Regions from separate parts of the Neobacillus sp. DHD-1R genome, predicted to be linked through region 1. Evidence: predicted binding sites of a transcription regulator. Region 1 holds the regulator's gene; each other region holds the start of a gene.

Evidence for each region. Region 1 encodes CtsR, which represses protease genes until heat stress. Its sites were predicted from a motif close to ATGGTCAATAAAGGTCAAACA; they were not measured.
Region 2: the regulator CtsR is predicted to act here: its motif matches at 2,666-2,686, upstream of clpB (ATP-dependent chaperone ClpB).
Region 3: the regulator CtsR is predicted to act here: its motif matches at 2,521-2,541, upstream of AC3ANL_RS07630 (ATP-dependent Clp protease ATP-binding subunit).

Annotation. Positions count from the first base shown of each region.
Region 1 is NZ_CM173232.1:5,310,400-5,314,678, reverse strand. Features, by position in the region: rRNA gene AC3ANL_RS26205 (23S ribosomal RNA) at 1-1,401, shown strand, start outside; rRNA gene rrf (5S ribosomal RNA) at 1,478-1,594, shown strand; gene AC3ANL_RS26195 (CtsR family transcriptional regulator) at 1,978-2,439, shown strand; gene mcsA (protein-arginine kinase activator protein McsA) at 2,465-3,013, shown strand; gene mcsB (protein-arginine kinase McsB) at 3,015-4,085, shown strand; gene clpC (ATP-dependent protease ATP-binding subunit ClpC) at 4,103-4,279, shown strand, end outside.
Region 2 is NZ_CM173232.1:1,482,084-1,486,362, reverse strand. Features, by position in the region: gene clpB (ATP-dependent chaperone ClpB) at 52-2,652, opposite strand; gene AC3ANL_RS07065 (YjzC family protein) at 2,778-2,957, opposite strand; gene AC3ANL_RS07060 (Crp/Fnr family transcriptional regulator) at 3,281-3,955, shown strand; gene AC3ANL_RS07055 (YwiC-like family protein) at 4,013-4,279, opposite strand, start outside.
Region 3 is NZ_CM173232.1:1,600,266-1,604,544, forward strand. Features, by position in the region: gene AC3ANL_RS07625 (M3 family oligoendopeptidase) at 1-286, shown strand, start outside; gene AC3ANL_RS07630 (ATP-dependent Clp protease ATP-binding subunit) at 321-2,477, opposite strand; gene AC3ANL_RS07635 (YkvI family membrane protein) at 2,672-3,718, shown strand; gene AC3ANL_RS07640 (CPBP family intramembrane glutamic endopeptidase) at 3,747-4,279, opposite strand, start outside.

The DNA.
Region 1 (4,279 bases):
GTAAGTAGGAAAATCCGCTTACCGTGAAGGCTGAGCTGTGACAGCGAGGGAAATTTAGTACCGAAGTTCCTGATTCCACACTGCCAAGAAAAGCCTCTAGCGAGATAAAAGGTGCCCGTACCGCAAACCGACACAGGTAGGCGAGGAGAGAATCCTAAGGTGAGCGAGAGAACTCTCGTTAAGGAACTCGGCAAAATGACCCCGTAACTTCGGGAGAAGGGGTGCTCTTTGGGGTGAATAGCCTCGAAGAGCCGCAGTGAATAGGCCCAGGCGACTGTTTAGCAAAAACACAGGTCTCTGCGAAGCCGCAAGGCGAAGTATAGGGGCTGACGCCTGCCCGGTGCTGGAAGGTTAAGAGGAGGGGTTAGCGCAAGCGAAGCTCTGAATCGAAGCCCCAGTAAACGGCGGCCGTAACTATAACGGTCCTAAGGTAGCGAAATTCCTTGTCGGGTAAGTTCCGACCCGCACGAAAGGCGTAACGATCTGGGCACTGTCTCAACGAGAGACTCGGTGAAATTATAGTACCTGTGAAGATGCAGGTTACCCGCGACAGGACGGAAAGACCCCGTGGAGCTTTACTGTAGCCTGATATTGAATTTTGGTACAGCTTGTACAGGATAGGTAGGAGCCTGAGAAGCCGGAGCGCTAGCTTCGGTAGAGGCGTCGGTGGGATACTACCCTGGCTGTATTGAAATTCTAACCCGCACCCCTGATCGGGGTGGGAGACAGTGTCAGGTGGGCAGTTTGACTGGGGCGGTCGCCTCCTAAAGAGTAACGGAGGCGCCCAAAGGTTCCCTCAGAATGGTTGGAAATCATTCGTAGAGTGTAAAGGCACAAGGGAGCTTGACTGCGAGACCTACAAGTCGAGCAGGGACGAAAGTCGGGCTTAGTGATCCGGTGGTTCCGCATGGAAGGGCCATCGCTCAACGGATAAAAGCTACCCCGGGGATAACAGGCTTATCTCCCCCAAGAGTCCACATCGACGGGGAGGTTTGGCACCTCGATGTCGGCTCATCGCATCCTGGGGCTGTAGTCGGTCCCAAGGGTTGGGCTGTTCGCCCATTAAAGCGGTACGCGAGCTGGGTTCAGAACGTCGTGAGACAGTTCGGTCCCTATCCGTCGTGGGCGCAGGAAATTTGAGAGGAGCTGTCCTTAGTACGAGAGGACCGGGATGGACGCACCGCTGGTGTACCAGTTGTCTTGCCAAAGGCATCGCTGGGTAGCTATGTGCGGACGGGATAAGTGCTGAAAGCATCTAAGCATGAAGCCCCCCTCAAGATGAGATTTCCCATAGCGTCAAGCTAGTAAGAACCCTGAAAGATGATCAGGTTGATAGGTCAGAGGTGGAAGCGTGGCGACATGTGGAGCTGACTGATACTAATCGTTCGAGGACTTAACCAGTTTTAAAGCGAACTTGAGTTTTACCACTTCTTCTGTATTATCTAGTTTTGAGAGAACGATCTCTCTAATTTTATAGTCTGGTAATTAAGGCGAGAAGGTCACACCCGTTCCCATACCGAACACGGAAGTTAAGCTTCTCAGCGCCGATGGTAGTTGGGACACGCGTCCCTGTGAGAGTAGGACGTTGCCAGGCACGACAAAAAGACAACCTGTAATGGGTTGTCTTTTTTTGCCTAAAAGGCTGAAATTATGGCTGAGTGGAAAGTAAAAAGGGAAAAGCGGAAAGTAAATGGCCAAAAGCGGATAATAAACTATAAAACCATCCTATTACAATATAGAAAGTTATTTTTAACTCCAAAAAGAGGAAAATGAACCATTCTTGTCTAAATTAGAATGTACTTCTTTTCCATGAGTAAAAATAGTCGAATCGGTCTTTGACGTTTTTCTTATCCATAATAGGTTTCACAACCGTGAAATTTGGAGAAAATCAATAGTAGTGAATCGTTGCATCTCAAAAAAATTTTCAGTATAATTAAAGTCAAATATAGTCAAAGTCAGAAGTTGGGAGGTGGGAAGATGAGAAACATCTCCGATATAATTGAAAAATATCTAAAACAGGTTTTGGAAATGAGCGAGGAGGACCTTGTTGAAATTAAACGAAGTGAAATAGCGGATAAGTTCCAATGTGTTCCTTCACAAATTAATTATGTAATAAATACTCGTTTTACAATTGAAAGAGGATATATTGTTGAGAGTAAACGAGGCGGTGGTGGGTATATTCGAATTATGAAGGTTCAATCCCACGATTTAGCCCATTTAATTGATCAATTGCTATCACTTATTCAGAGCCGGATTAGTCAAACAAGTGCTGAGGATGTCATTGTTAGGCTTGTCCAAGAGGAGGTCATTACAAAACGAGAGGCCAAAATTATGTTAAGTGTGATTGATCGCTCTGTCTTATACATTGATCTCCCATACCGTGATGAATTAAGAGCTAGAATGTTAAAAGCAATGTTAACATCTTTGAAATATAAATAATTAGTGCAGCCGGAGAGGTGAAAAGATGATTTGTCAAGAATGTAATCAAAGGCCTGCGGCACTTCATTTTACAAAAATAATTAATGGTGAAAAAACAGAAGTTCATCTATGTGAAAAGTGTGCTCAGGAAAAAGGTGAAATGTTTATTTTTAATGGAGAATCTGGGTTCGCTTTTAATAATTTATTAGCAGGATTATTAAATATCGACCCTTCCTTTCAAAAGCCAAACCAAAATCCATTCCAGCAGGAGGAAGTCCTTCAATGTGAAAATTGTTCGATGACCTTTCAACAATTTTTAGAAGTAGGCCGTTTTGGCTGTACTCATTGTTATGAAACATTTAAAGACCAGCTTAAACCCGTGTTAAGGCGCCTTCATAGTGGGAACTGGACCCATAATGGTAAAATTCCGAAGAGAATCGGAGGCGGCATTCATCTTCGTAAACAGCTTGAAGAGTTAAAAAGTACGCTAAAGGATGCCATTTCGCAGGAAGAGTTTGAGAAAGCAGCCGATATTCGCGACGAAATACGAACTATAGAGAAACAATTAGCTGCAAGCGAAGAGGGAGGGGATTAACGTGTCGCTTGAACGTTTTTTCAATCAGGCTGTCAGCTCCTGGATGAGCGAAGAAGGACCAGATTCGGATATCGTCCTAAGTTCCCGGATCCGCTTGGCACGAAATTTTGGAGCCTATAAATTTCCAACTGTTTTTTCACACGAAGAAGCAAAAACGATTATTGTAAATATGGAAGAAATTTTAAATAAATCTGATCTTCAAGAGTTTGGGAAAATGGAATTGTTGAAAATGGATGAAATGCAGCCTCTTCAAAAAAGGGTATTAGTAGAAAAGCATTTAATTAGTCCGCAGCTTGCTGAAGACTCCCCATATGGTGCCGTTCTATTAACCGAAAATGAAGAAGTTAGTATTATGATAAATGAAGAGGACCACATTCGAATCCAATGTTTGTTTCCCGGATTGCAATTAGCGGAAGCGCTTCATGCCGCTAATGAAATAGATGATTGGCTGGAAAGCAATATTCATTACGCTTATGATGAAAAACACGGCTATTTAACAAGCTGTCCGACAAATGTTGGAACGGGTCTCCGTGCTTCTGTAATGATGCATTTACCGGGGTTAATTTTAACCCAGCAAATTAACCGAATTATTCCTGCTATTCATCAATTAGGTCTTGTTGTGAGAGGGATTTATGGTGAAGGAAGTGAGGCATTAGGTAATATTTTTCAAATTTCCAATCAAATTACTCTTGGAAAGTCTGAAGAAGATATTAGTCGTGATTTAAAAGGTGTTGTGAGTCAGCTAATTTCACAAGAAAGGTATGCTCGGGAAGCATTACGAAAGACTTCGAACATACAATTAGAAGACAGGGTATTCCGCTCCTTAGGAGTGTTATCTAATAGCCGGATTATTGAATCCAAAGAAGCAGCCCGCTGCTTATCCGATGTTAGACTCGGAATAGATATGGGGTATATAGATAATATGCCTAAGACCATTTTAAATGAATTAATGATTTTAACCCAGCCGGGTTTTCTGCAGCAATATGCTGGCGGTCCACTAAGGCCTCATGAAAGGGATATTAGAAGGGCCGCGTTAATTAGGGATCGAATAAAAATGGAGAATGAAAAATAGGTGAGGAGGAAGAGAATATGATGTTTGGACGTTTTACAGAAAGAGCACAAAAGGTTCTTGCTTTAGCCCAGGAGGAAGCCATCCGCCTTGGACATAACAACATTGGAACTGAGCACGTTTTATTAGGGTTAGTTCGCGAAGGAGAAGGCATTGCCGCCAAGGCACTATACGGTCTTGGATTAGGTTCTGAAAAA
Region 2 (4,279 bases), 1.6 Mb from region 1:
TAGCTTTTCCGAGGAGGCCATACGCCGCTGAACAGGGCGCTTGCGCTTTTCTTATTTCTCATTAACCGTTAATGAGATTTCTTCATCTTTTATGTGAATTTCCACTGTTGACTGTTCATGTACCCGGCCGCTTATTATCTCCCTTGCCAGTTTCGTTTCAATATTTCTTTGAATAAAGCGTTTAAGAGGTCTTGCACCATATAGTGGATCAAATCCATTTACAGCAATAAATTCTTTCGCCTCTTCACTAATTAAAATATCAATTTGCTGTTGTTTCAGCTTATTTTGCAGTTCCCTCATCATCTTAACAACAATACTTTTAATTTCAGCTAATGCTAACGGTTTAAAAAGGATGGTCTCGTCAATCCGATTTAAAAATTCTGGTCGGAAATGTGCTTTTAACTGTCCCATGACCTTTTCTCTTGTGGCATCAGAAATTTCAATTTCATTTTCACTTCGTTCAAGTAAAAAGTGCGAGCCAATATTAGACGTCATAATAATAACTGTGTTTTTAAAATCCACCACCCGGCCTTGTGAATCAGTGATTCTTCCGTCATCAAGTGCTTGTAAAAGAATATTAAATACTTCCGGATGTGCTTTTTCAATTTCATCCATTAAAATAACCGAGTATGGTCTTCTCCGGACAGCTTCTGTCAATTGTCCGCCTTCTTCATAGCCTACATAACCTGGAGGTGCACCAATTAATCGGGAAACAGCATGCTTTTCCATATACTCGGACATATCAATGCGAATGATATGTTCCTCACTGTCAAATAATGATTCAGCTAACGCCTTTGCCAGCTCTGTTTTCCCTACACCTGTCGGCCCTAAAAATAAGAATGATCCAATTGGGCGGTTTGGGTCTTTAATACCTGCCCTCGCCCTTAGCACAGCATCTGCGACCAAATTGACTGCTTCATTTTGACCTATAACTCTTTCATGCAAGATCGATTCTAATTTCAACAGTTTTTCTCTTTCACCTTCTACTAGTTTAGCGAGCGGAATTCCTGTCCATCTAGAGACGATATTTGAGATTTCCTCGCCTGTTACTTCTTCACGAAGCAGTCTCTCACCCTTTATCGCTTGATTTTCTAATTCCTTAAGTTCCTTTTCTGCTACGGGAATTAGTCCATGGCGAAGTTCTGCAGCACGGTTTAAATCATATTGATCTTCCGCCTGCTGGAGCTCTCGACGAAGCTTTTCAAGCAATTCCCGTTTTTCTTGCAATTTCTGTATACTTTGCTTTTCTTGAAGCCATTTGGCTTTCATTATATTTGCCTGTTCTTTTAAATCAGCAAGTTCTTTTAAAAGTGCCTCGAGCCTTAATCTACTGCCCTCATCACTCTCTTTTCGTAAAGCGGCCTCTTCAATTTCAAGCTGCATAACCCTGCGTGTCACTTCATCAAGCTCCGTTGGCATAGAATCAATTTCAGTTCGAATCATGGCACAGGCTTCATCGACTAGGTCAATAGCTTTATCTGGTAAGAATCGGTCTGTAATATAGCGATCGGACAAAGTAGCCGCCGCCACAAGGGCATGATCATGAATTTTCACACCATGATATACTTCAAACCGCTCCTTTAATCCTCTTAATATGGAAATCGTGTCTTCAACATTCGGTTCTTGAACTAATACTTGTTGAAATCTTCGTTCAAGGGCTGGATCTTTTTCAATATATTTACGATGCTCATCAAGTGTAGTCGCTCCAATGCAGTGTAGTTCCCCACGTGCAAGCATCGGCTTTAACATATTCCCAGCGTCCATCGCCCCTTCGGTTTTTCCAGCTCCCACAATTGTATGGATTTCATCAATAAACAGCAAAATTTGTCCTTCGCTTTTTTTAACTTCATTTAAAACAGCCTTTAGCCGTTCTTCAAATTCGCCTCTAAATTTTGCCCCTGCTATTAAGGCACTCATATCAAGTGAAAAAACGGTTTTATCCTTTAATCCCTCAGGTACGTCTTTTCTAACAATTCTTTGCGCAAGACCTTCGACAATGGCAGTCTTCCCGACCCCTGGTTCACCAATTAGGACTGGATTATTCTTTGTTTTCCTCGATAAAATTCGAATCACATTACGAATTTCAGTGTCCCGGCCAATAACCGGGTCAACCTTACCCGCTTTCACTTCGGCGACAAGGTCTCTTCCATATTTTTTAAGGGCATCATAGCCTGCCTCTGGATTTTGGGATGTCACTCTTTGGTTCCCCCTTATTTCTTTTATTGCTTTTAATATTGTTTCTGGCGTTTGACCAAAAGATTGGATGATTTTTTTCATTTCAGAATCATTAGCATAAGAAGCTGCTAAGAGGATATGTTCAACTGAAATATACTCATCGGAAAACTTAGAGGCAAACTCCTCCGCACTTACTAATAATTTCTGCAGCTTAGTTGTAATATAAAGTTTCCCTTGCTCTACCCCGCTTCCAGTAACCTGAGGCTTTTTAGCTAAAGATTCTAAAAGGCTGGATTTTACTTTCTCAGCCGGCAAACTGGCCTTTTCTAATATAGCTGCAATCAAACTGTCTTCTTGGTCGATTAACGATAAAAATAAATGAATTTCATCTATTTCTTGATGACTTTCTTTGATCGCTAAGACCTGAGCATCCATTAAGCCTTGTTGTAAACGCTCCGTCATTCGGTTAAGGTCCACTTTTCTCACTCCTTGTTTGACCATTTTTGACCTATTTATCTTTATTATAAAACAACCCTTAACTATATGTAAATTATTAGTCATAAGAAAAGCCATCCTAAAAAGATGGCTTTTCTCTTTCCGTATTATGGCTTTCGCTGATACGTCCAAACCCGTTCGTCATTTGATGTCTCAGGAAACGGGTCTCCTGCTTTCAGTTTAATTTTTTTAGGGTTGACAACAGTACTTCCTGTGTCGCCAATCTCAACATATACACCATTGTTTGGGGCCTTTTTCCCTGATTTAAACTGATGATTTTGTCCCATGCTTATCCCTCCTTCTCTTATACACCTTTATTATTTCCTAATGTGGTTCCAGCATTAAAGGAATTTCTTTCAAATTCCTTAAAAGTCGACATTATTTCCTAAGAAATGAAGGTAGTAGCTGGATAGTTCTCAAATTAAACATTTTATACTTTAAAGATTTGAATTTTGACGATTGTATGAACTTATTCCACAATTATTGCTAAATATTCTTCGTTAACAATATAATAATAGTAATATCTAGTAAATTTAACGTTGACTTGCATGTTTTTTCAATATCAATTTGTACCTTTAAGGTGGTTAGTCGTATGCAGTCAGTAAAAGAAATGCCTGTAACATTGTCACATCTGTTTGAGACCGTTCATCATATAAAGAAGATTGAAAAAGGAACGTTTCTTTTTCAAGAAGGTTCACCAGCTGAAGAACTTTATATCATTCAAAGCGGCATCATCCAAATTGGTAAAATAATACCTGATGGAAGAGAACTCACGCTTAGAATGTGTTCCCAAGGTGAATTTGTTGGTGAATTAAACTTATTCTCTCCTTCTTCTCGATATTTATTAAGCGCTCGTGTTGTGGAAAGCGGCGAAGTAGCCGTGATTATGAAAGATGTTTTAGAGGAGAAATTGTCACAAAATCTGCCGCTTTCTTTTGAATTCATCCGCTGGATGAGTCAGCAATATCGTAAGACGCAAACCAAGTTTCGGGATTTAGTGCTTCATGGAAAAAAAGGAGCCTTGTATTCAACCTTGATTCGAATAAGTAATAGTTATGGTGTTAAAAATAATAAAGGAATTTTAGTGGAGGTTCCTTTAACAAATCAAGAGCTGGCAAATTTCTGCGGAACCTCACGAGAGGTAGTTAATCGTCTGTTAGGTGATTTAAGAAAAGCTGGTGTGATTTCCATCGATAAAGGTACGATTACCATTCATGATATAGATTATTTAAAAAGAGCAATTGACTGCGAGGATTGTCCAGTCGAAATTTGTAAGGTTGATTAAGGTAAAGTAAGCAGCATCAATATAATATAAAAAATCGGTCAATTACGACCGATTTTTTTATTTAAGGATCACAATTTGAATGGCAAGAACGACAAAGAAAATGACCGAATTAATGATTTCATAAATACCTATTTGAATTGGGGATAACTTCCTGCCATAAAAAATAAATGCACGAAGTAAACTGGGTATATAGGCAAGACCGACAATCCAAAATCCGGAAATAAACCATATCGCTACAAGGAGTATATGGTATGCCCATGAAATCCATTTGAAATTTTTATTTTTCTTTTCTCTAATCATGGATTTCACATAAAATGTACACCC
Region 3 (4,279 bases), 1.7 Mb from region 1:
TGGAGGCTTTTGGCAGCGCCAAGGTCATATTTTTAATTCCCCGTTTTATTATATTGACTATACCCTTGCACAAATTTGTGCGTTCCAATTTTGGAAGCGTTCAAGAGAAAATCAACAAGAAGCATGGGCGGATTATGTGAAACTTTGTAAGCTTGGCGGCAGTATGTCATTCACCAAACTAGTCGAAGCTGCCAATTTAATCTCACCATTTGAAGATGGGTGTGTAGAATCAGTCATCGGGGTAATCGATGAATGGTTAAACTCAGTTGAGGATGAAAAACTATAACTAAAAAGCGAAGCCGCGTGGCTTCGCTTTTTAGTTATAAAACTGGAACAGGTTCCGATATTACTTTTAATTCTCCATCTTCCACTATGGTAGATAATTTTTTTGCATCTGGCTGATCCAAGATAAAATCAGCAATTTTGTCTTCCAATTGTTCTTGGATCACCCGACGGAGTGGACGGGCTCCAAAAGCAGGATGGTAGCCAAGTTCAGCTAATTTTTCTTTTGCTGCCATTGTAATCGAAAATTCTATTTGTTGCTCTGCTAATGTTTCTTGTAATTCATTTAACATTAGATCAACAATATACAAAATATGATCTTTATCGAGAGCATTAAATTCAATAATACTATCAAAGCGATTTAAAAACTCTGGTTTAAAGAAGCTTCCTAGGGAGTCAAGAATACTAGCTTCTTCAATGGCTTCATTGGCTCCAAAACCAACGTGGATCGTTTTGCGACTAATGCCTGCATTGCTTGTCATGATTATGACAGTGTCTTTAAAGCTGACGATTCTTCCTTGGCTATCCGTTAAACGGCCATCTTCAAGAATTTGCAGGAACATATGCTGTACATCTGGATGTGCTTTTTCAATTTCATCCAACAAAATAATACTATATGGGTTTCGCCGTACTTTTTCAGTAAGCTGTCCTGCGTCATCATGACCAATATAGCCTGGAGGAGAGCCGATTAATTTTGAGACGCTGTGCTTCTCCATATATTCACTCATATCGAGGCGAATCATGGAATCTTTAGTGCCAAATAATTCTTCGGCTAATGTCTTGGAAAGCTCGGTTTTTCCGACACCAGTAGGTCCAACAAATAAGAAGGAACCAATTGGGCGATGTTTGGATTTTAAGCCAGCACGGCTTCGTCTAATTGCCTTTGCCACTTTAGTTACAGCTTTTTCCTGACCAATCACTTTTTTATTAAGATTTTCTTCTAAATTCTTCATTTTGACCTGTTCATCTTGTTGCAGCTTTCCGACTGGAATCCCTGTTTTTTGCTCAATAATGTCTTGAATATGTGAGACAGTTACGACTGGTCTTTCGGAACTTTCTTCATGATTTAAGGATTTTTCAAGTTTTATTTCCTCATCCCGAAGGACGGCAGCTTTTTCATACTGTTCATTCTTAAGGGCATTGTCTTTCTCACTAGCAATTTCTTTTAAGCGCTTCTCTATTTGATCGTTGCTCCTGTAATCAGAAATGAGATTTAACTTAGAACCAGCTTCGTCTAGTAAGTCGATGGCTTTATCTGGTAAGAAGCGATCCTGAATATAACGCTGAGACAATTGAACGCATGCATGAATGGCATCTTCAGAATAGCTGACTTTATGATAATCTTCATATTTTTTTTGTAATCCTTTTAAGATTTTTATTGCAGCCTCAGGCGTTGGTTCAAGGACATGTATCGGTTGGAAGCGCCGTTCTAAAGCAGAATCCTTTTCAATTTGTCGGTATTCCTTTAACGTTGTTGCACCGATAACTTGTAACTCACCTCGTGCAAGTGCTGGTTTTAGGATGTTTCCTGCATCCATTGAACCTTCTGCAGATCCTGCACCCACAACCAAATGAATTTCATCAATAAACAGGATAATATTTTTCCGTTCCTGTAATTCCGCAATCAATTGTTTCATTCTTTCCTCAAATTGACCACGAATCCCCGTATTGGCTACAAGGGAAGCGACATCTAATAAATAAACTTCTTTATTTCGTAGTTTACCTGGGACATCACCATTTGCTAGTTTTGCTGCAAGACCCTCGGCAATGGCCGTTTTACCGACCCCAGGTTCCCCAATTAAGACAGGATTATTTTTGTTTCTTCTATTCAAAATCTCAATAACTTGTTTTACTTCTTCATCACGGCCAATGACGGGATCAATTAAACCTGCTTTAGCCATGTTACTTAAATTTCGGCCAAATTGATCAATAAAACCATTATGTTCTGTTTTTCCTGCATGCTGTGGAGCGTGCGGATCATTTATATCTTGACCTTGGGGAAATCCCTTCGCGAAAAATAGATTTTCAAATGGAAAATTAGGAAATGAATTTATATTTGGACCAAACCCAGCATGTAGGGTTTGTTTTTCTTTTGTATAGCATGCATTGCAGAGTTTCATTTCCTTACGTTGTCCGTTGATATTCATACTTAATTGAATGTTTGCATGGTTTTGATTACATATTTGACAAAGCATAAGTAAATAACCTCCTTAAAATAGTAAAATTTCATTTAGTTTGACTTTGACTATATTTGACCTTATAGACATAGTATACCCTGACCTTTTTTGACTTTCAAGTAATTTGTTTATAGAAATGGTTACCAAATAGAGAAAAAAGCTCGTCTTTGTTTGTCCCTCAAATCATATATTGATGAGGAGGGGGAGATGGTGTGAAGAGTTGGACGCAAGCTTTTCAAATTGCGGCAGTTTATGTAGGAACAGTGGTTGGGGCAGGATTTGCCACTGGTAAAGAAATCGTTGAATTTTTTTCACGATTTGGTCTCTTTGGCTTAATAAGTATATTAATGAGCGGGTATCTCTTTATTGTATTGGGCACAAAATTAATGAGAATGTCCGCACAAATAGATGCAAAATCGTACCAAGAATTTAATGAGTACTTGTTTGGAAAATGGCCCAGCCGTGTGATCAATGTCTTTATGCTTATTATGCTTCTTGGAGTTAGTGCGGTCATGCTTTCTGGTGCTGGAGCCGTTTTTGAGGAACAATTAGAAATCCCGAAAGCTGTCGGTGTTTGTTTGACTATTTTCTTGTCCTTTATTGTCATGCTAGTGGGAACCAAGGGACTTTTTGCGGTTAATGGCTTTGTGGTTCCATTAATGATTAGTTTTAGTGTCATCCTTATGCTTTATTCCATTCAATTGCCGAATTTTATAGACCATTTATTATATATCCCCCATGCGGAGGATGGTTGGAAAAGTGTGGTAGCACCCTTTTCCTATGCAGCCTTAAATCTGGGTTTAGCTCAAGCGGTATTGGTCCCAATTGCTGCAGAGGTGAAGGATGATTGGACAATCAAGTGGGGAGGTATCCTCGGTGGGTCGGCCTTGACACTAATTTTAATTTCTAGTCATTTTACCTTAATTATGCTCCCAAATTTAGAACTGTATGAAATTCCAATGGCGATTGTAATGAAAAACTTAGCACCTTTTTTTTATTGGATTTTCGTGCTTGTGATCTATGGAGAAATATTTACATCCGTGATAGGAAATGTGTTTGGACTTGATCGACAGCTGAAGCAATATATACCAGTACCAACCATGATTTCTGTTACAGGGATTTTTACTGTTTCCTATTTGATCAGTCTAATTAATTATGGAACGCTTTTATCTTATTTATATCCCCTCTTTGGTTATATTTGCATGACCTTTTTTATTTTGCTATGGATGAAACCATTTAACCCTGAAGAAAAAAAATAAAGAAAGCTCCTCGAGACAGCTGCTTTCTTTATGTAAAGGGCAAAATAACAAAAATCATAATATCAAAGATAATATGGGATACAATCACAAGCGGCATACTTTTTTTCCAATAATAAAGTAAACCCCAAACGAAACCTGAAACTAAAGATGCGAAAACAAGCAAAAATGAACCGGAATAAATATTGACTGAGGCGTAGAGCAACGCAGCAATAAAAATGCCCCATAATGGTTTAAAGTTTTTCAATAATCTTTTTTGGACAAACCCCCGCCAAAATAGTTCTTCTCCAGGTGAGGCAATTAAAACGAGGGCAATGTAGTGCCAAAAAGCTTTGGGTGCATACCAACGGTACAATTGATTTATATTATTATGGAAAGGAAGATTAAAAATTTGGATTGCTCGGAATCCTAACCAAAAAATAAAATATAGCAAGAATCCTGAGAATGCACCTAGAAAAATATAGTGAAAAAAGGATGTTTCATCATCCACGTCTCCTTGGAACATGGCAAATACGATTAAAACGAGGATTGATCCAGAGAAAATGTACCAAAAAATGGTTTTGT